DNA from 3 places in the Pseudoalteromonas sp. NZS127 genome. Region 2 is predicted to be linked to each of the others. Evidence: predicted binding sites of a transcription regulator. Region 2 holds the regulator's gene; each other region holds the start of a gene.
The links. Region 2 encodes LexA, which represses DNA repair genes until DNA is damaged. Its sites were predicted from a motif close to TACTGTATNNNNATACAGTA; they were not measured.
Positions count from the first base shown of each region.

Region 1: uvrD (DNA helicase II) is a predicted target of LexA. The motif match lies at 2,446-2,465, and genes of this name have one in related genera.
Region 3: I6E78_RS14925 (DNA topoisomerase III) is a predicted target of LexA. The motif match lies at 1,564-1,583, and genes of this name have one in related genera.

Region 1 covers NZ_JADYWN010000009.1:2,478-9,297, forward strand. The annotation lists gene I6E78_RS09795 (GNAT family N-acetyltransferase) at 1-238, opposite strand, end outside; gene uvrD (DNA helicase II) at 216-2,381, opposite strand; gene I6E78_RS09805 (hypothetical protein) at 2,695-2,913, shown strand; gene I6E78_RS09810 (YacL family protein) at 3,028-3,396, shown strand; gene I6E78_RS09815 (dUTP diphosphatase) at 3,493-4,116, shown strand; gene yrfG (GMP/IMP nucleotidase) at 4,132-4,779, opposite strand; gene nudE (ADP compounds hydrolase NudE) at 4,842-5,414, shown strand; gene cysQ (3'(2'),5'-bisphosphate nucleotidase CysQ) at 5,407-6,192, shown strand; tRNA gene I6E78_RS09835 (tRNA-Met) at 6,345-6,421, shown strand; tRNA gene I6E78_RS09840 (tRNA-Met) at 6,595-6,671, shown strand; tRNA gene I6E78_RS09845 (tRNA-Met) at 6,754-6,820, shown strand, end outside.
Region 2 covers NZ_JADYWN010000006.1:145,308-152,127, reverse strand. The annotation lists gene I6E78_RS08170 (cytochrome c oxidase subunit 3) at 1-532, opposite strand, end outside; gene I6E78_RS08165 (cytochrome c oxidase assembly protein) at 563-1,093, opposite strand; gene ctaD (cytochrome c oxidase subunit I) at 1,093-2,685, opposite strand; gene coxB (cytochrome c oxidase subunit II) at 2,685-3,827, opposite strand; gene lexA (transcriptional repressor LexA) at 4,302-4,919, opposite strand; gene I6E78_RS08145 (SRPBCC family protein) at 5,199-5,651, shown strand; gene I6E78_RS08140 (PaaI family thioesterase) at 5,750-6,193, shown strand; gene I6E78_RS08135 (hypothetical protein) at 6,196-6,576, opposite strand.
Region 3 covers NZ_JADYWN010000019.1:3,402-10,221, forward strand. The annotation lists gene I6E78_RS14925 (DNA topoisomerase III) at 1-1,550, opposite strand, end outside; gene I6E78_RS14930 (flagellar motor protein MotB) at 1,753-2,673, opposite strand; gene pomA (flagellar motor protein PomA) at 2,676-3,443, opposite strand; gene I6E78_RS14940 (exodeoxyribonuclease VII small subunit) at 3,712-3,954, shown strand; gene ispA ((2E,6E)-farnesyl diphosphate synthase) at 3,957-4,844, shown strand; gene dxs (1-deoxy-D-xylulose-5-phosphate synthase) at 4,957-6,819, shown strand.

The DNA of each region.
Region 1 (6,820 bases), on a different contig from region 2:
AAATGGCGTGGGTAAATTCTTGTCCTAATATTTGGTGAATGTGTGCAGGCCATTGAGCATTTTTAAGTGCACAATGTTTAGATAGAGTAAGTGTATTAGTATTTTGTACTAGTGAGTTTGTCAGCTCATAACACCAATTATCATTGCCAGTAACAAGCACTAGCTGGCGGTGATGCGCGCCAGCTAATTGTTGCTCTAATTGTATGAGTTGCTTTTTATATAGCTTGTAGTCTTGCATATGCCGTTACTAACCACTTACTACCTAAGTCATCAAAGTTGACTTGTACGCGAGATTGCGCACCCGCACCTTCGTAATTAAGTACTGTACCAATACCAAATTTAGCATGCAGTACACGTTGTCCCAAATTAAAGCCGCTATCTTCAAATGCAGCGTGACTAACTGATGCGCTAAAACGCCCTGCAGCGGGTGGTCGAGATACTTGGGTTTTAATGCGAATTTCTTCAACACAGTCCTCAGGAATTTCCCGTAAAAAGCGCGATGGTGTATGGTATTTTTCTTGTCCGTATAAACGACGGCTTTCGGCATGGCTAATATATAGTTTATCCATAGCGCGAGTCATACCTACATAACAAAGGCGGCGTTCTTCTTCTAAACGGCCAGACTCTTCATTACTTTGTTGAGAAGGGAACATACCTTCTTCTACGCCAACCATAAACACTAACGGAAATTCTAAACCTTTAGCTGAGTGCAGTGTCATCATCTGTACAGCGTCTTCGTGCTCTTCTGCTTGTCCTTCACCAGATTCAAGCGAGGTATGCGCTAAAAAGCCTTGTAGAGGAGAGCTATATTCTTCTTCTTCAGGCAATTCGTACTGATCGCAAGCGCTAATAAGCTCTTCTAAGTTTTCTACTCGGGCACGGCCTTTTTCACCCTTTTCGGCTTGATACATTGCCATTAGTCCAGAGGTTTGAATAACGTACTTAGCTTGCTCATGTAACGTTAGATCGCTAATTTTATCTTCAATATGCTCTACTAGTTCGACAAATTTACTCACTGCACCAGAAGCGCGGCCAGATAAATGTTGTTGCTCTACAATTGCTTTTGCGGCATACCAAAGTGGTAACGATTCGGCGCGTGCACAGTCGCGTATATGGCTTAGCGTTTTATCGCCAATACCACGAGCTGGAGTATTAATTACTCGCTCAAATGCAGCATCGTCTTGACGGTTACCTATTATGCGTAAGTACGACAGGGCGTCTTTAATTTCTTGGCGTTCGAAGAATCGCATGCCGCCATAAATACGATACTTTAGACCTTCTTGTAGCATGGCTTCTTCGAGTACACGTGATTGCGCATTACTTCTATATAAAATAGCCGCATCTTGCAGCGCATTGCCGGCATTTAACCAACTACGCAGTTTACTACTTACAAAACGCGCTTCGTCTAGCTCGTTAAATGCGGCGTAAATAGAAATAGGTTCGCCTTCGTTACCGTCGGTCCATAAGCTTTTACCCATACGCTCTGAGTTATTTTGGATCAGGGCATTTGAGGCTTTTAATATAGTGGCGGTAGAGCGGTAGTTTTGCTCAAGGCGAATGGTCTCTGCGCTAAAGTCAGTTAAAAAACGTTTAATATTTTCTATTTTTGCACCGCGCCAACCATAAATACTTTGATCGTCATCGCCAACAATCATAATACTATTGGAGTCGCCAGCAAGTAGTTTTAACCATGCGTATTGTATGGTGTTGGTGTCTTGAAACTCGTCTACTAACATGTGTGCAAAGCGCTGTTGATAATGGCGCAGTAGTGTAGGGTTGTTTTTGAGTACTTCGTAGCTGCGCAGTAATATTTCGGCAAAATCGACTAAGCCTGCTCTGTCGCATGCTTCTTGATACGCCGCGTACACGCGCAGCATCATTTGCTCGTTAATATCGTAGGCTTGAATATCTTTAGGGCGAAGTGCTTCATCTTTTTTAGCGCTTATGTACCAACCAAACTGTTTAGCGGGCCATTTTTTATCATCAATATTCATCGATTTTAATAAGCGTTTGATCATACGTAGCTGATCGTCTGAGTCTAAAATTTGAAATGCTTCAGGTAATTTTGCTTCACGGTGGTGCGCGCGTAAAATACGGTGCGATAAACCATGGAAAGTACCAATCCACATACCACCAACCGGCGCTTTTAGCGTCTCCTCAACGCGAGTACGCATTTCTTTAGCTGCTTTATTAGTAAAGGTAACCGCAAAAATACTATACGCTGAGGCTTGCTCAACTTGCATTAGCCAAGCAATACGATGAACCAACACTCGTGTTTTACCAGACCCAGCACCTGCTAATACCAGCATGTTTTGTAGTGGGGCTGCAACGGCATCGCGTTGTTTGTCGTTTAAGCCATCGAGTAATTGTGAAACGTCCATCGTTACGCCTTTTTAATCAATAATGCGGGCAGTATAGCAGGTGTTTTTGTTAGGCTAAATAAAATACTGTTTTTATACACAGCTATTCATAAAATTATGTTCTAAACTAGTAGCTTGATAGCAAATCAAAAACGAAAAAGGTTAAAAAGATATAATAAAAATTGCTAATTTGACCTCAATTTAGTAAAAATCACCACAGCGTTAAACTGATAAAAATACAACTATATGATTTGTAACATTTATTAAATTGGCATAGAGTGTGTAAGTAATTCTATAGCTAAAATATAAAATTAAATAAACTACAGAGGTTAGTATGTCAGGACAAGGTTCAGGCGGTAACGTAATCGCAGCATTATGTAATATATTTTTCCCGGGTTTAGGGCAGTTAGTGCAAGGGCGTATTCTTGCCGCGCTTATATTCGCTATATTATTTTTTGGTGGTGCGGCATTATGGTTTTTAATTGTGCCAGGAATAATTGCCGCTATTGTATATGTTTGGGCAATTATTGATGCAGCACGTTATAGATCGTGACGTAATTAATATTAAAGCTTTATAAAATAGCGCCTTTTGGCGCTATTTTGCTTTTTAGCGTCTGCTGCTATTTACGTATATAATTGCGCAACTAACGATTTAAAAGCGATACGTATGGAATATCAATTTATTCGCGATCCAATTAGCGGATTACGCATTAAAATAAGTAGCGAGCATGCCATAATTGGCCGCTGGTTAAACGAAGAAATAGGCAAAGATAAAATAGCTATGGTGCAAGCGCTTATTGCATCGGTGAGTTCAAGCTTTGAGCCTTTAACACTAAAAGGCCAAGAAATAGATTTAATTTTAACGAAAGACGAAGCCCTATTTGAAGCCCATGCTCTGCACCAAGACAGTGAAGATCTTATGGCTTACCAAGACGACGATTTAGCGCTTGAAGAAAATGGCCTAAGCAGTGGTTGTGGTTTTGAAGATTTTATAGATCTAATAAACTCATGGCATGAGTTTACGACTTCAAGATAAACATAACTAGAAAATATACAGCAATGCACAACAAGCATTTTATCTGTATTATTACACCAATGAAAATTTAGCTAATCAAAAATGACAGGAATTGATATGTCTGCCAATTTAAACAAACTAGTAGTGATGCTAGAAATGCAAAATGCCATGAATACCAAAGTACATGACCAATGGTTTAGCCAAGGGTTTGATTGGTACAGAGCCATTTGGGTTGAGTGTGCAGAAATGCTCGATCATTACGGTTGGAAATGGTGGAAAAAACAAACGCCTGATACCGAACAAGTTATTTTAGAGTTAGTGGATATTTTTCATTTTGGCTTATCACTCAGAATTGACGGTATCACCAGCTACGAAAAAATAGCTAAACAGCTTGAGCAAGAATTAAGCACTGCCTATCAAGCCGATGATTTTAAGCAAACACTGGAAGTGTTGGCGGCATCTGCTGTTGCAGATAAAACCTTTAATGCGGCTGCTTTTGCAGGTTGTATGGCGAAAATAGGTATGAATATTGACGATTTATACCGAGGTTATGTGGGTAAAAACACCTTAAACTTCTTCCGTCAAGATCATGGCTATAAAGATGGCAGTTACATAAAAGTGTGGGGCGGCCAAGAAGATAACGAGCATTTAGTGGAGGTTGTTAAAAGCCTTGATACCGAACATGCAGATTTTGCAAAGTTAGTGTACGAAGGCTTAGAGGCACGATACCCAACAAAATAGTTTGCGCTAAAATAATTAAATTAGCTTGCGATAGTCGGTAACATTTAAGTAATCGGCTATATCGTTATGTGGTTGTTGGCTGTCTGGGTTTGCAACCGCAAGCAAGTGTTCAATACCGTATTGGCGTGCTGCGTTGAGCACAGGAACACTATCATCAACAAAAAGCGTACGGCTTTTGTTAAATCCTAAGTCACTTTGCACCTGTTGCCATAAGCTTTGCTGCTCTTTACTTACCCCATATTCATGAGTTGATACGACACCATCTAAGTAGTTATCAATTGCAGTTTGCTCAAATTTAAGCATTACACACTCAGGGTGGGCGTTAGTAAGTAAAATTAACTCTTTACCTGCTTTTTTAAGTTCAGTTAAAAAGTACGGCACATCGTCGCGCACTTTTATTAAGTGCTTAGACTGTCGCTTTAGTTCCATAATAGGTAGGTTTAACTGTTGCTCCCAATAATCTGAGCAGTACCATTGTATTTTTCCGCTAACGGCTTGGTAGCGTTTTAAAATATCAGCTTGCGCTGCTTCAAAGCTAATATTTTTTGCTAATGCGTGCTGTTGTGGAATAACGTTAAGCCAAAAATGGCTATCGTAATGTAAATCGAGTAATGTTCCATCCATATCGAGTAAAACTGTATCGATTTTTGACCAATTTAGCATGGGCTTTTCCCTGTGAAAAGTTTATGATTAAGCACAACTGCCATGATAGCAAATTAACGCCAATGACACAGAAAAAGCACCCAATACCACCGCAAATCCTCAGTAATAAAGTTGTAGCTAAAAGTCGCTTATTTACCGTGGAATCTTTAGAACTTAAATTCTCTAATAACGAAGAACGTCAATATGAGCGAATTCGTGGCGGCGGGCGAGGTGCAGTAATGATTGTGCCGTTAACTAAAGATAACGAATTACTACTGGTGCGAGAATATTGCGCTGGCACTAACGACTATCAACTGGGTTTTCCTAAAGGGTTAATTGACCCAGGTGAAACACCAGAGCAAGCCGCTAATCGCGAACTTAAAGAAGAAGTTGGTTTTGGTGCAGGTTACCTAAAACGATTAAAAGCGGTATCTATAGCGCCAAGTCATTTTAATACCACCATGCACATTATGGTTGCTAAACAATTGTATTCACAAACATTGCCCGGTGATGAGCCAGAGCCACTGGTCGTTGTTAAGTGGCCATTAACCGATTGGCAGTCATTATTAACACAAGACGATTTTACCGAAGCACGCAGTGTAGCTGCTTTATTATTATTAGATCAGTATTTAGCATCAGGAGTCATTGATGAATAAATTACTAGAGCCTTGTATATTATTGGCTGAGCGTGCTGGTGATGCCATTATGGCTATTTATAAAAATGGCGATATTGGTAAAGAGCAAAAGCTAGACAACACACCTGTTACTAAAGCTGATCTTGCTGCTAACGACGTGCTTGTGGCTGGTTTAGAGGCGTTAGCACCCAATATTCCTATTATGTCAGAAGAAACACCGATCCCAGCATTAGCCGACAGGCAGCATTGGCAACGTTATTGGTTGCTTGATCCTATGGATGGTACCGGAGAGTTTATTTTAGAAAGTGGCGACTTTGCGGTAAATATAGCACTCATTGAAAATAACCAACCTGTACTGGGAGTTATTCATTGGCCAACAAAAGGGGTAACCTATTTTGCGAGCGCCGATAATGGGGCGTTTAAGCGTAAAAATGGTAGCGACAAGCAAATATTTGTAGCCTCACCCGATAACTTAACGGTCGCAGTAAGCCGCCGTCAAAAAATTGAAGCAGTGAGCCAGTACCTTAACGCCCAATTTACTACTGTTGCTTTAGGGTCATGCTCTTTAAAGGCATGTATTGTTGCAGAGGGAAAGGCCGACTGTTTTTTAAGAATAGGCCCCACTGGTGAGTGGGATACGGGCGCATCACAAATTATAGTTGAGCAAGCTGGCGGCAGTATTACCGATGCAGAGTTTAACCCACTAACTTATAATCAGCGTGAAAGTACTGAAAACCCAGACTTCATTGTAATGGGACACCCTGATTGGGAGTGGCAAAAAATGATTAATCCACACTAAAGGGAATACTTACAACACCAGCTGCTTGCTTTTTGTTCACTTGAACAATAATAATAACTAAAGCCTTGCATTATATGTTTATTCCTATATAGTAGCGCTCTCTTCAAGGCAGGCTCGTAAATATTACGGATTTGTTTTAAAGAAATTACAGGCGCGGGATGGAGCAGTCTGGTAGCTCGTCGGGCTCATAACCCGAAGGTCGTCGGTTCAAATCCGGCTCCCGCAACCAATTTCCTTTAGAGGATTGAGGTTACTGTAAGTGTTAGTTAAGAAAAAGCTTGTCGGTCTCAGCTCTTCATTAGCCAGCAAAGGTAGTCGTTATAAATTCGGCTCCCGAAACCAATTTTTAATTGGAAGCCAAGTTGTAATGTAAGCAACTTTAAATAAGTATACAATTTCAGGCGCGGGATGGAGCAGTCTGGTAGCTCGTCGGGCTCATAACCCGAAGGTCGTCGGTTCAAATCCGGCTCCCGCAACCAATTTCCTTTAGAGGATTGAGGTTACTGTAAACGCTAGCTTAAAAGATAAAATAAAGTAGTCGATAGACTTAAAATATACAGGCGCGGGATGGAGCAGTCTGGTAGCTCGTCGGGCTCATAACCCGAAGGTCGTCGGTTCAAATCCGGCT
Region 2 (6,820 bases):
CCACATGGGCAAAATGCAAAGTAACTGATGAGGTCAATAAAATTAAGGTGTTAATCAGCGGTAGACCTTGCCATCCCATAGCTTGGGTAGTGTCGCCCCCTGGCGTGGTAATTAATGGCCACACAGCTTCAAATGTAGGCCAAAGCACTTCGTTAGTCATGGCATTGTTATCGGCACCACCAAGCCAAGGCACAGAAAGCATACGGGCGTAAAAAAGTGCGCCAAAAAATGCCATAAAAAACATTACTTCAGAAAAAATAAACCAACTCATTCCTTGTCGAAAAGAGCGATCCATTTGCGCCGAATATAAGCCTTTCCCGGCCTCATCAATCACGTTTTTAAACCAGCTAAACAACATATACAGCAGTACTGCTATACCTGCGTACAAAATATAAATGCCACTGCCACCTTCTTTACCGGCACTCATTACGGTTAGAGCTGCACCTACTGCAATAAAAAATAATGCTACTGCGCCAACAATCGGCCATGGGCTTTGATCTGGTACATAATAATGCTCATATTCTTGCTTCATTTTATTTGCTCCTGGTTGTCACTAGTTAGGCTAGTTGTTATTGGCTGCTAGCCGCTCACTAATATCAAATACCGTATAAGATAAAGTTAACTCTTCAATGTCACTTGGTAGTGCGGTATCAACATAAAAAAGCAACGTAAACTCTAGTTCTTCACCTGCTTTTAATGGCTGTTGATCAAAACAAAAACACGCTATTTTATGTAAGTATTTTGCTGCTCTACCGGGTGATACCGAAGGCACTGCCTGCATTACTTTATCTTGGTCACTATTATTTTTGGCGCTAAACATTACCTCACGCATAGCACCGGGCTTTACCGCAACACTGTACTCTTTAGACTTCACAGCAAAGGGTGCACCGCTTTGTGCATGCGTGGTAAAGCTCACACTTATTTCGCGATTTTGTATTACTTGCGTGCTTTGCTTTGCTTGCTCTAATGATGGCTTACCGTTAATGCCGGTAATATCACAAAACACGTCATACAAAGGCACTAACGCAAATGCAAATGCGAACATGGCTAAGCAAATAACAACTAAGCGCTTAAGTAGCGGTGCGTGTATCATTATTTAATTTCCGGTGGTGTTGAAAATGTATGGTACGGAGCAGGTGAATCTACCTCCCACTCCAGTCCTTCTGCGCCTTCCCACACTTTTGCAGGAACCTTGTCGCCGCCGCGTGCGCATTTAATCACTACAGCTACAAACAACAACTGCGATAATCCAAAGGCAAAGCCGCCAATACTAATAATGGCGTTAAAGTCAGCAAACTGTAGCGCATAGTCGGGTATACGGCGTGGCATGCCTGCAAGCCCTACAAAGTGCATAGGAAAAAACAATACATTTACGCTTACCAGCGATAACCAAAAATGCCATTTAGCCAGCGCTATGTTATACATATTGCCAGTCCATTTAGGCAGCCAATAATACGCGCCTGCCATAATAGAAAACACCGCTCCCGTTACCAGTACATAATGAAAATGTGCCACTACAAAGTAGGTATCATGGTACTGAAAATCAGCCGGTGTAATGGCCAGCATCAATCCCGAAAAACCACCTAAGGTAAACAACACAATAAAAGCAATACTAAACAGCATGGGGACTTCAAACGTAATTGAACCGCGCCACATAGTGGCTACCCAATTAAATATTTTTACTCCAGTGGGCACCGATATCAGCATAGTCGCGTACATAAAAAACAGCTCGCCAGCCACCGGCATACCGGTAGTAAACATATGATGCGCCCACACTGTAAAACTCAACAACGCAATTGACGCCGTGGCATATACCATGGAGGAATAACCAAAAAGTTTTTTACGCGAAAAGGTAGGAACTATAGTAGAAATAATGCCAAAAGCCGGCAAAATCATTATGTATACTTCGGGGTGGCCAAAAAACCAAAATATGTGCTGAAACATCACCGGATCACCGCCACCAGCTGCATCAAAAAAGCTGGTTGCAAAGTATTTATCGGTGAGCACCATGGTCACTGCACCTGCGAGTACCGGCATAACCGCAATTAATAAAAATGCCGTTATCAGCCAAGTCCATACAAACATAGGGACCTTCATCCAAGTCATGCCTGGGGCACGCAAGTTAACTATGGTTACAATTACATTAATTGCCCCCATAATGGAGCTAATACCCATAATATGCACAGCAAATACAAACATGGCGGTATTGTCATTACTGTAGGTTGTGGACAGCGGCGCATAAAAAGTCCAACCAAACGCAGGACCGCCACCGGGCATTAATAGCGATGATAATAAAATTAAAAACGCGAATGGTAAAATCCAAAAACTCCAGTTATTCATTCGGGGTAAGGCCATATCAGGCGCGCCAATCATTAATGGCACCATCCAGTTAGCTAAGCCAGTAAAGGCCGGCATAACGGCACCAAATACCATAATCAACCCATGAACCGTGGTCATTTGATTAAAAAAGTGAGGATCGACTAATTGCAATCCTGGCTGAAATAACTCAGCGCGGATCACCATAGCCATAGCACCACCAATAAAAAACATAGTTAGCGAAAAAATTAAGTACAAGCTACCTATATCTTTATGATTAGTGGTATATAACCAACGCTTAAAGCCTTTAGCAGGATGATGAGCGTGGTGAGCTTCATTAATGTCAGGTTGTTCTACTATGCTACTCATTAGTTCGCCTCCCCATCGGCATCAAGTGCTGCCTGTATTTCACTTGGTTGAATTACATCACCGGTATCATTACCCCATGCATTACGCTTATAAGTAATTACCGCTGCTAATTGCTTTATAGAGAGCTGTTTAGCAAAGGCTTGCATGGCTGTGCCGGGGCTTCCGTGAATAACAATATCAATGTGGTCTTTTATATCGCCAAGCACTATCGGGCTGCCTTTAAGTGCAGGAAAAACGCCTGGCAAACCTAACCCTGTGGGCTGATGACATGCAGCACAATTGGCCATATACACTTGCTCACCCAAAGTCATTAATTCTTCTTTAGGGAGTGTTTGGTCAAGTAATGCAGCATCTGCTGCTGCTGCTTTTTGCTTTGCTTGTTTAGCATCTGCTAGCCAAACTTTAAAATCGGCCTCTGACTTAGCCTCTACTACCACTGGCATAAAGCCATGATCTTTACCGCATAGCTCAGCACACTGACCGCGATAAATACCGACTTCGTTTATGTTGGTCCACGTTTCGTTAATAAACCCCGGGTTTGCATCTTTTTTAATAGCAAAATCGGGCACCCACCAAGAATGAATAACATCGTCGGAGGTCATTAAAAAGCGTACTTTTTTATTGATCGGTAATACCAGAGGCTTATCTACCTCAAGTAAATAGTTGGGGTTTTTATCGGCTAGGTTAGCAATTTCATTTTGCGGTGTGGCAAGTATTGAGTAAAACTCAACATCTTCCCCCATATATTCGTAATGCCATTTCCATTGTGAACCAGTTACTTTAATAGTGATATCCGCTTTACTGGCATCTTCCATCGCTATTAATGTTTTAGTTGCGGGGACTGCCATTGCTATTAAAATAACAAATGGAATTGCTGTCCAGAGTATTTCTACTTTGGTACTTTCGTGAAATTGAGCAGCAACTGCTCCTTTAGATTTACGATGATGAATAAGTGCCCAAAACATAACGGCAAATACAATCACGCCTATTACACAGCATATTAAAAATATGGTCATGTGTAGTTGATAAACATTATTACTTATATCGGTTACGCCTTTGCGCATATTATATTGGCTATTTGCCAATGCTAACTGCGGAAAAACAAACAATATAAGCCACAAGGTAGAGCTCAATTTACCCATGTGACAGCTCCTTTAATACTGTTGCGAGTGCAAAACAAAAAGACATAAGCTTTAAATGCCAATTTGTTATTTTTTATTTTTGTATTGCTGCCGGATATATAAATATATTTTCTCAAAACTAAAGCTGTGAGTTATTGTTAGTCCAGCCCATTAACAATTAGTTAATAATTGAACAACTAGCAAGTTTTAGTTTGAAAAATAATCAAATAATATTAGGGGATTAGCGTAAATATGGGATTTATTTAATTTTGTTCTAAGCAGGAAGTGAGCAACAGCAAGGGTTACAAATAAAAAGACAGCGATAACGAGTATTAAATACTTAAATGATAAAAAACATAAACTTAATATAATTTTTTCATTGCAGCGGAATTTTCACAAAAAAAAGGCAAAAAAAAAGCGCACTAAAAAGTGCGCATTAATTATCTGAGCTATTAAATTATGCCGATATTTTACATAGCTATAACAGCTTAATTGTCACATCCAGTCAGCATTACGAATAACCCCAACAGCTAAGCCTTCAATATTAAAAGATTCCTTTTCAAGATCCACTTCTATCGACGAAAATTCTTTATTTTCAGCATGCAATAATACTTTTTTGCCTGCTTTTTCTAAGCGTTTTACCGTTACATCGTCATCAACGCGGGCAACAATAACTTGGCCATTTTCGGCAACTTGAGTGCGATGAACAGCCAGTAAATCACCATCCATAATACCAATATCTCGCATGCTCATACCATTTACACGCAATAAAAAATCGGCAGCGGGTTTAAACATTAACGGGTCAATTTTACAATGGCTCTCAACATGTTGTTGCGCCAAAATAGGTTCGCCGGCAGCTACACGGCCTATTAACGGTAAACCAAGTTGTTCTGGTTCATCTTCTTCAATAAGTTGAATACCACGGCTAGCGCCTGGTTTCATTTTAATAGCGCCTTTTTTAGCCAGCGCTTTTAAATGCTCTTCTGCTGCATTAGCACTTTTAAAGCCTAATGTTTGTGCAATTTCTGCGCGTGTAGGAGGCATACCAGTGTCTTTAATAAACACTTTAATAAGTTCGAGTATTTGCGCTTGGCGGTTAGTTAATGGTCGCATACAACTGGTTTTCCATACAGTACATTTAACTGTGAGTATATACAGTTATCTGAAAATCGCAAATTTAAATTACTCCTCGCCTTTGCTGCCAAAGGTGGCATTGGTCTAAGCTTAAAATTACCAAGTAAATTACAGATAAAATTACGCAGATCACGATAGTGTTAGTTTTACGTTACATTAATTACATAACTACTAAGTTGTTGCTGTTATTAAAAATTAGTTAGCTATCGTTTTTGTAATGGGCCTTAACTTCATCAATGTGAATTAACGGAGAGTGTTATGAATATCACTGTAGCGGTAATAATTAACGGTCCTAAACGTAAAGTATGGGCGGCAATAACTGACATCGAAAACAGTGCCAATATGCTGTCTGGCATTATTGATGTAAAAATAATCGAGAAGCCACCACAAGGGCTAGTGGGCCTAAAATGGTTAGAAACACGAAAAATTTTTGGTAAAGCAGCCTCAGAAACCATGTGGATCACCGAAGCTGTTACTAATGAATACTATTGCACTCGCGCAGAAAATGGCGGGGCAGTTTATACCACTAAGCTGTCACTTACCGCCGCCGAACCTAGCACCTGTTTAACCATGACTTTTTCTGATAGATCTGAGTCTATTTGGGTAAAAATGATCTCTGCAGTGATAGGTTTTTTTCTTAAAAGTTCGATGCGTAAAATGCTAAAAAAAGATCTCGATGAAATTAAGCACTATGTAGAAAGCAAAAAGTAGCACTGTATTACCATGCAGTAGCTGCACTAATTTGGCTATCATATCGCCATGAAAAATCGTATTATCGGTTATCGTTTTCAACCTTTAAAGGAGTAACAATGAGTATTTGGCATCAACCTATTACTTTAGCGTTTTGTAAGCAGTTAGACCAAGGCATAAATGGCCAAGGTACACTGATGAAAACCATGGGGATTGAAATAACTGAAATTGGTGATGATTACTTAGTTGCCACTATGCCAGCAATTCCTGCGCACCATAACCCTATAGGCATGGTGCATGGCGGAGCAAACGTGGTTTTAGCCGAAAGTGTTGCCAGCTACGCGGCTAATTTTGTGGTCGACTTCACTAAATTTTATTGTGTAGGGCAAGAGATCAGTGCCAGCCATTTAAAAGCCTCGCGTAATGGCACCTTAACCGCCACCGCAAAAGCGTTTCATATTGGCAAGCGTAGCTCAGTATGGGAAATAAAAATAACGAATAGTCGCGGCGAGCTTTGCTGCGTATCAAAAATGACCGCAGCTGTTGTAGAGCGCAAAGGCTAAGGCTATTTTTCTAGCGGGTAAATAGTAATTTCCATGCCTGCACCAATTGCCGATATACGTAATAATGTATCGGCGTGCAGCGCTTGGTTAAAACACTTTGGCGAAGTGCCCGATTCAAAACCAATATCAAAGGTACGGCGCGAACAACTCAACCATTGCTTAAGTGCAGCCCGCGAGCATGACTCTACTAACTCACATAAGTGGTTAATTGCTTTATCCGGTGAAGATATTTCGCCTGTTACTTCTATACGCGCTAACTGACGGTATTCGTCTTTATCATAATGTAAAATAGTGGCGATTTTTTTTAGGTCAGCTACAAGCACGCTAATATCTTGCTTTGACTCAAGCTCTAGGTCTACATTTAAAAATTGAATTTCCGACATTGTCTGCTGTTTATCCTCTAATTAGTTCGCTGTAAACTTTAACGCAGTTTTACGCTTATACCAAATCAACTCTGCAATATTCACCTTTTTTATCTGAATAGTCGGCTATTTTTACGCATTTATTGACGCTTTACTTACTCTTATTTCACGAATAAAAAATATTTAAGCACCAAAAGCTCACTATTATAAAAGTGCTGAGCTAGCTCCATAAAAATAGCTAGCTACTCGCATTTAAAATTTAACC
Region 3 (6,820 bases), on a different contig from region 2:
TCTTTAAGTACTTTTTTTATCTGTGGATCTTGTACATAGCGGCTTATGCCTGTCATGGCTGCAAGTAAAGTCGCATCACTAAAGTGCGCTGGCGGAGAGGTATATTTTTCAACAACTTCCCCCTGTGAGCAAAAAAGTAACATGCCTTTTGTTAAAGGCGGTAGCGTGGCTTCATCTTTTAATTCAGACTTACCCATTAGCACCTTAAAACCCAAGCTTACATCTTGCTTTGCATTTGCTTTAAATAACCCGCCAGCAATAGTTATCTCTGCTTTAGTTTCGTTGTAAATATAGTCGGGATAAAACTGTATTAAATAATGACGACATATTAATTGATAAACCTTTGTCTCATCGCTACCTAAACTTGCCGACTTTAACTGTTTTGCCGTAGGGACAATGGCGTGATGCGCAGCCACTTTTGAATCGTTAAAACATTTACTACGTTTTTTACTATCAGCTGCTTTTACTAACTCAACACCTTGCCCGCCATTAGTGCTTATAGCTTTTAAAATAACAGACGCATCTTGGTGATGATCATTAGGTAAGTAGCGGTTGTCTGAACGCGGGTAGGTAATTAACTTATGACGCTCATAAAGAGTTTGGCATATATCCAGCACCTTTTGCGCTGGCATAGCAAATGCTTTTGCCGCGTCTATCTGCAAAGCAGATAAGTTATAAGGCAGTGGCGCAGTTTGTTTTTTTTGCTTTTGTTCAAGCGCCGTTAGCTCAGCATTTTGCTGTGTGATACGCGAGGCTACGTTTTCAGCCAATGCTTTATTTAATACTCGCCCTTCTTCGTCTTGATAAGGCTCACATGCCTTACTGGGTATCCATTTTGCACTAAATGATTGTTTTTCGGGGGTGACTAAGTGGGCTAATACTTCATAAAATGGCTTCGATACGAAATTTGCTATGTCATTATCTCTATTAACCACCAAGCCAAGTATGGGTGTTTGTACTCGTCCCACAGAAAGTACGTTACCAAACCCAGCTTTTTGCCCTGCTAAAGTATAAGCGCGGGTTAAATTCATACCAAACAACCAATCAGCACGAGAGCGCGCTAAGGCTGAAACGCTCAACGGAATAAACTCACGGTTAGATCGCATAGTCGTTAATGCTTTTTTTACTGCAGCTAAGTTTAAATCACTAATTAATAAGCGTTGAATATGCTGCTTTTTAGTTTTACTTATTTTGGCTTCTTCAATAACTTGATCGACAAGTAATTGCCCTTCTCTATCGGGATCACCTGCATGCACTAGTGCTGTAGCCTGTTTGATTAGCTTTTTTAACACAGTAAGTTGCTTGCGAGTTTTAGTTTTTGCTTTTAATTGCCACTGCTCAGGAATGATAGGTAGGTGCTCAAACTGCCACTTTTTAAAGCGCTCATCATAGTCATCGGGCTCGGCTTGCTCGAGCAAATGACCAATACACCAAGATACGCAATCACCATTTGCAACTTCAATGTAGCCATCGTGCTTTTTGTGCGGTTTTGGTAACGCGTCGGCAATAGCACGCCCTAATGACGGCTTTTCGGCAATATAGAGTTTCATAAGCAAGCTCTTTTACTGTTTATATACACAGTAGTTTAGCATATCAATTCACAGCGTGGGATGTTTTTATTAAACCGTACTATTTAACAACTCTGAGGTATTTGGCTGAGGTGGTGACTTTTAGTTAATTTTGACTAAAAGTCACCTGAAATCAATTACACTTAGTTTGCTTAAGCCAAGTGTATTTTTAATAAAATGACTGCTACCTTACATCGATAGGATCAGACTCTTTGGCCTTTCCTTGTAAAATAGATATTTCAACGCGACGATTACGACGGCGATCTTCATTGCTGTCATTTGGCACTAACGGCCGGGTTTCAGCACGCCCTACTACCATCATTCTATTTTTATCAAATCCAACTACTTTTTGCAGCTCACTGGCTACTGCAACTGCACGCTTAGATGAAAGATCCCAGTTATTAATATATAACTCGTTTGAAACCTGAAAATCGTCGGTATGCCCAGACACAGTAATTTCTCCAGGCACATCTTTTAATAGCACGCCAATTTCTTGAATAATGGGTTTAAACTTAGGTTGTAAAAATGCACTACCCGAAGGGAAAGAGCCATTTTCACGAATACGAATAATTATTTGCTGCCCTAATGATTCAAGCTCTATGGCACCATCAATTATTTGTTTTTCTAATTGCTGGGCGATTTTTTTAACTAAGTCGTTTGTTTGCTGTTGATCGGCCGCTGAAATTGCTTGCTCCGATGCTTGCTCTTTGGAAGTACTACGCGACTCGCCACCACGTTTATCGCCCCGCTGCTCTTGCCTTCCGCCTGCTGAGCTTTCATCACCTGCCTGAAACTCTAACATTTGCTGGGTCATTTCTACCGTTTGCTGTTGAATTGTTTCAATTGGGGTAGGCTCTGGCTTGCCCGGAGTAAACTCCATAGCAATAACTGATGTGCCTTTGGGAATATCTTTAACTTCTATTTTATTTTGTACACCAAATGCAAATTTCATCGAACCGGCAATTTGTTTAAATTTAAGTACATCCATTTCAGAAAACGCAAGCAAGAGCACAAAAAAGCACATTAATAGCGACATTAAATCTGCGAATGTCCCCATCCACGCAGGTAAACCTGGGGGTGGGCACTTGCACTCTTGATCAGACATAGTTAATCCTCAGTGTTTACTTTACGTTTTGATTCTGCAAGATAGTTTTTCAAAATACCTTCTATTACTTTTGGATTTTGACCATCTTGAATACCTAAAACCGCATCTAAAATTAAACGTTGATTCATTGCCTCTTCGTCTTTACGCAGCTCCAATTTTGTTTGAATAGGAATAGCGACTACGTTAGCTAAAAATGCGCCGTATAATGTGGTTAACAATGCCACCGCCATAGCCGGACCAATTGCTTTAGGATCATCCATATTAGATAACATCGCAACTAAGCCTATTAAGGTGCCTATCATTCCCATTGCTGGGGCTATATCACCCAAAGATTTAAATAAAGTAGCACCCGACTCATGCCGTGCTGTAGTTAATGAAATATCTTTTTGCAGTGTGGCCCGCACTACGTCTGCGTCGTGGCCATCTACTAGCATGTCAACGCCTTTGCGCATAAATGGATTCGGTATTTCTGCCTCTTCAAGTGCTAAAAACCCGCCTTTACGTGCTGAATCTGCAAGTTCAACTGCTTTTTCGATTAACTCTTCTGGCGACTCAAGCTTAAACATAAACGCTTTGGTAACCACCTTACCTATGCCAAAAAACTGTGACATAGTAAAGTTTGATAAAACGATAAATAATGAACCGCCAAATACGATTACAACAGAGGGCGTGTTGTAAAACATAGCCATTTCACCGCTACTACTCATAAACATGGACATGACAATTAAGCCAATTGCGCCAAGGATCCCAATAATGGTTGCTAAATCCACATTCCCTCCAAAGGTTTTTGCTTTTATATGCAAACGTTTGTTATTAATTGTTTATCGGCAAGATACTGAATTGCTTAAGCCATTTTTTATAGATAAACATAAAAAGCTGGATTAAGCACTATTCTAGATCAACTTGTGTTATCTATCTAATTATCAATTTTTTAAAACATAAAACGTTTATTAACGAAAAAACCATTTCATCCTTTGACCTAGTTTAGCATTCCCCCTAAAATTGACTTCTAAATTTATTATGTAAGTTGAAATAAAGATGGCGACTAAAAAACCTGAAAACTTAAGTTTCGAGCAAGCACTAGAAGAATTAACAACAATCGTTAGTGAAATGGAACAAGGTGATTTATCGCTTGAGCAGTCATTAAAACAGTTTGAGCGTGGCATTGCTTTAGCAGGCGCATCGTCTAGTAAGTTGCAACAAGCTGAGCAAAAGGTGGCTATTTTAATGGGCAAAGATGAGAAGTCTGTATTAACCGACTTTGATAATGATATGGAATAGCCGTGACTATTAAAGAACTTATTACACATGCTCAAACTGATGTAGCCAATACTCTTAACCTTTATTTTGACCAATCGCTTAATACTGACGAGACCATAAAAGCCGCCACCCATTATAGTTTAATGAATGGCGGCAAAAGATTGCGTCCTTTTTTGGTTTACGCAACGGGTAAAATGCTCGGCGCAGATAAGCAAGATTTAGACGTACTTGCTGCAGCTATAGAATGTATTCATAGCTACTCGTTAGTTCACGATGACTTACCAGCTATGGATGATGATGAATTGCGTCGCGGACGCCCAACCTGTCATATAGTGTACGGTGAAGCACACGCAATTTTAGCCGGTGATGCACTGCAAGCTTTAGCATTTGAGTTAATAGCCAAGCATAATTTTAACTGTAGTGCTCAAGCTCAAGTTAAAATGATTGCTGAACTGGCACATGCCTCTGGGTTACAAGGTATGGTGGCAGGCCAAGGGCTTGATATTGCAGCTACTGATAAAGTAATAACCGTGGCTGAACTTGAGCGTATTCATAAGTTAAAAACCGGTGCGCTAATAAGCTGTGCAATTACACTGGGGGCTTTGTGCTCGAACAATGTTAGTCAAAACACGTTAGAAAATTTAGTCACTTTTGGCTATGCCATAGGGCTTGCATTTCAAGTACATGACGATATTTTAGACGTAGAAGGCGATACCGTTACTTTAGGTAAGCCTCAAGGGTCAGATATCGCTGCGAATAAAGCGACATATCCCGCTTTATTAGGTATGCTAGGCGCTAAAGAAAAAGCGCAAAACTTAATACAACAAGCCCATGCAGCGTTAGCAAATATAGACGCCGATACCAGTGCTTTAGCGTCACTAGCTAACTATTTAATTGAACGTGACCACTAAACACGGCTTAAATGTATTGCAACTTAGCACTAAAATTATTACTGAACATCAAATAACTCAAACAACGCGTTTGCACAGTTAGTTGATGTTAGCGAAGGACATATATAAAACCATGACACTTGATAGCAGCAAGTATCCATTACTTAATTTGGTTAACGAACCAGCCCACTTGCGAGACTTAGCACAAGATAAGCTTCCTGCATTTAGCCATGAGTTGCGTGACTACTTACTCAACTCGGTATCGCAAAGTAGCGGGCATTTAGCGTCTGGTTTAGGTACCGTAGAGCTCACTGTGGCACTACATTATGTGTATAACACCCCAGATGATCGCCTTGTATGGGATGTAGGCCATCAAGCTTACCCACACAAAATACTCACCGGGCGTCGCGATTTAATGCACACCATTCGTAAAAAAGATGGTTTGCACCCTTTCCCATTTCGCGAAGAAAGCCAATACGATACGTTTAGTGTGGGCCACTCTAGTACCTCTATTTCAGCTGCGTTGGGCATGTCTATTGCTGCGCAAAAAGAAGGTAAAGGACGCAAAACGGTTGCCGTTATAGGCGATGGTGCTATTACAGCAGGCATGGCTTTTGAAGCCATGAACCACTTAGGTGATGTAAAATCAGATATGTTGATCATTTTAAATGACAACGAAATGTCGATTTCTGAAAACGTTGGCGCGTTAACAAATCACTTTGCCCGTATTTTATCGGGTAGCTTTTATACTAACATTCGCGAAGGTAGTAAAAAACTACTCTCGGGTGTGCCACCAGTTAAGCAACTTGCCAGTAAAATGGAAGAGCATATTAAAGGGATGATGATCCCTGGTACCTTCTTTGAAGAATTAGGCCTAAATTATATTGGCCCAATTGATGGCCATGATGTAAACATGTTAGTAGATACGCTGCGTAATATGCGTAACTTAAAAGGCCCGCAATTACTGCATATAAAAACCCAAAAAGGCAAAGGGTATAAACCCGCTGAAGCCGACCCTATTGGCTATCACGGCGTACCTAAGTTTGATCCTAATACATCAAGTTTACCTAAATCAAAACCCGGTGCGGCTACATTTTCTAATGTATTTGGCGACTGGTTATGCGACATAGCAAAGCAAGACAGCAAGCTTATGGCGATAACACCGGCTATGCGCGAAGGCTCTGGCATGGTGCGTTTTTCAAAAGAGCATCCTGATCAGTATTTTGATGTTGCGATTGCCGAGCAGCACGCTGTAACCCTAGCCGCTGGTTTTGCTTGTGAAGGCTTAAAACCCGTTGTCGCAATTTACTCAAGCTTTTTACAACGTGCGTACGATCAGCTAATTCACGATGTAGCGCTGCAAAACTTACCTGTGTTATTCGCTATTGACCGTGCTGGTATTGTTGGCGCAGACGGCGAAACACATCAAGGTGCGTACGATTTAAGCTTTATGCGCTGCATTCCAAATATGGTCATTATGGCGCCAAGCGATACAAATGAGTGTCGCCACATGTTATATACTGGTTATCAAGCAAATTGCCCTGTTGCTGTGCGTTATCCGCGTGGTAGTGCTGGTACGGCAGAAATTGCAACTAATATGCAATTACTTGAAATTGGTAAAGCCGATGTTGTTAAGCAAGGTGCTAAAGTGGCTATATTGTCATTTGGTACATTACTTGAAAACGCGCAACTAGCAGCTGATGAACTCAATGCGACTTTAGTTAATATGCGCTTTATTAAACCGCTTGATACTGCGTTACTCAATGAGTTAATAAACAGCCACGATGTAATAGTAACGCTTGAAGACAATGCAATTTCTGGCGGTGCTGGCTCTGCGGTTAATGAGTATTTAGCAACGCAAAAAGCACAGGTTAGCATTCTTAACTTGGGTATCCCTGATGAATTTATTAAGCACGGTACACAAGACGAAATGCACGACGAAATGGGCTTAGGCGAGCAAGGAATATTAACTGCTATCAAAGCGTTTATTAATTAAC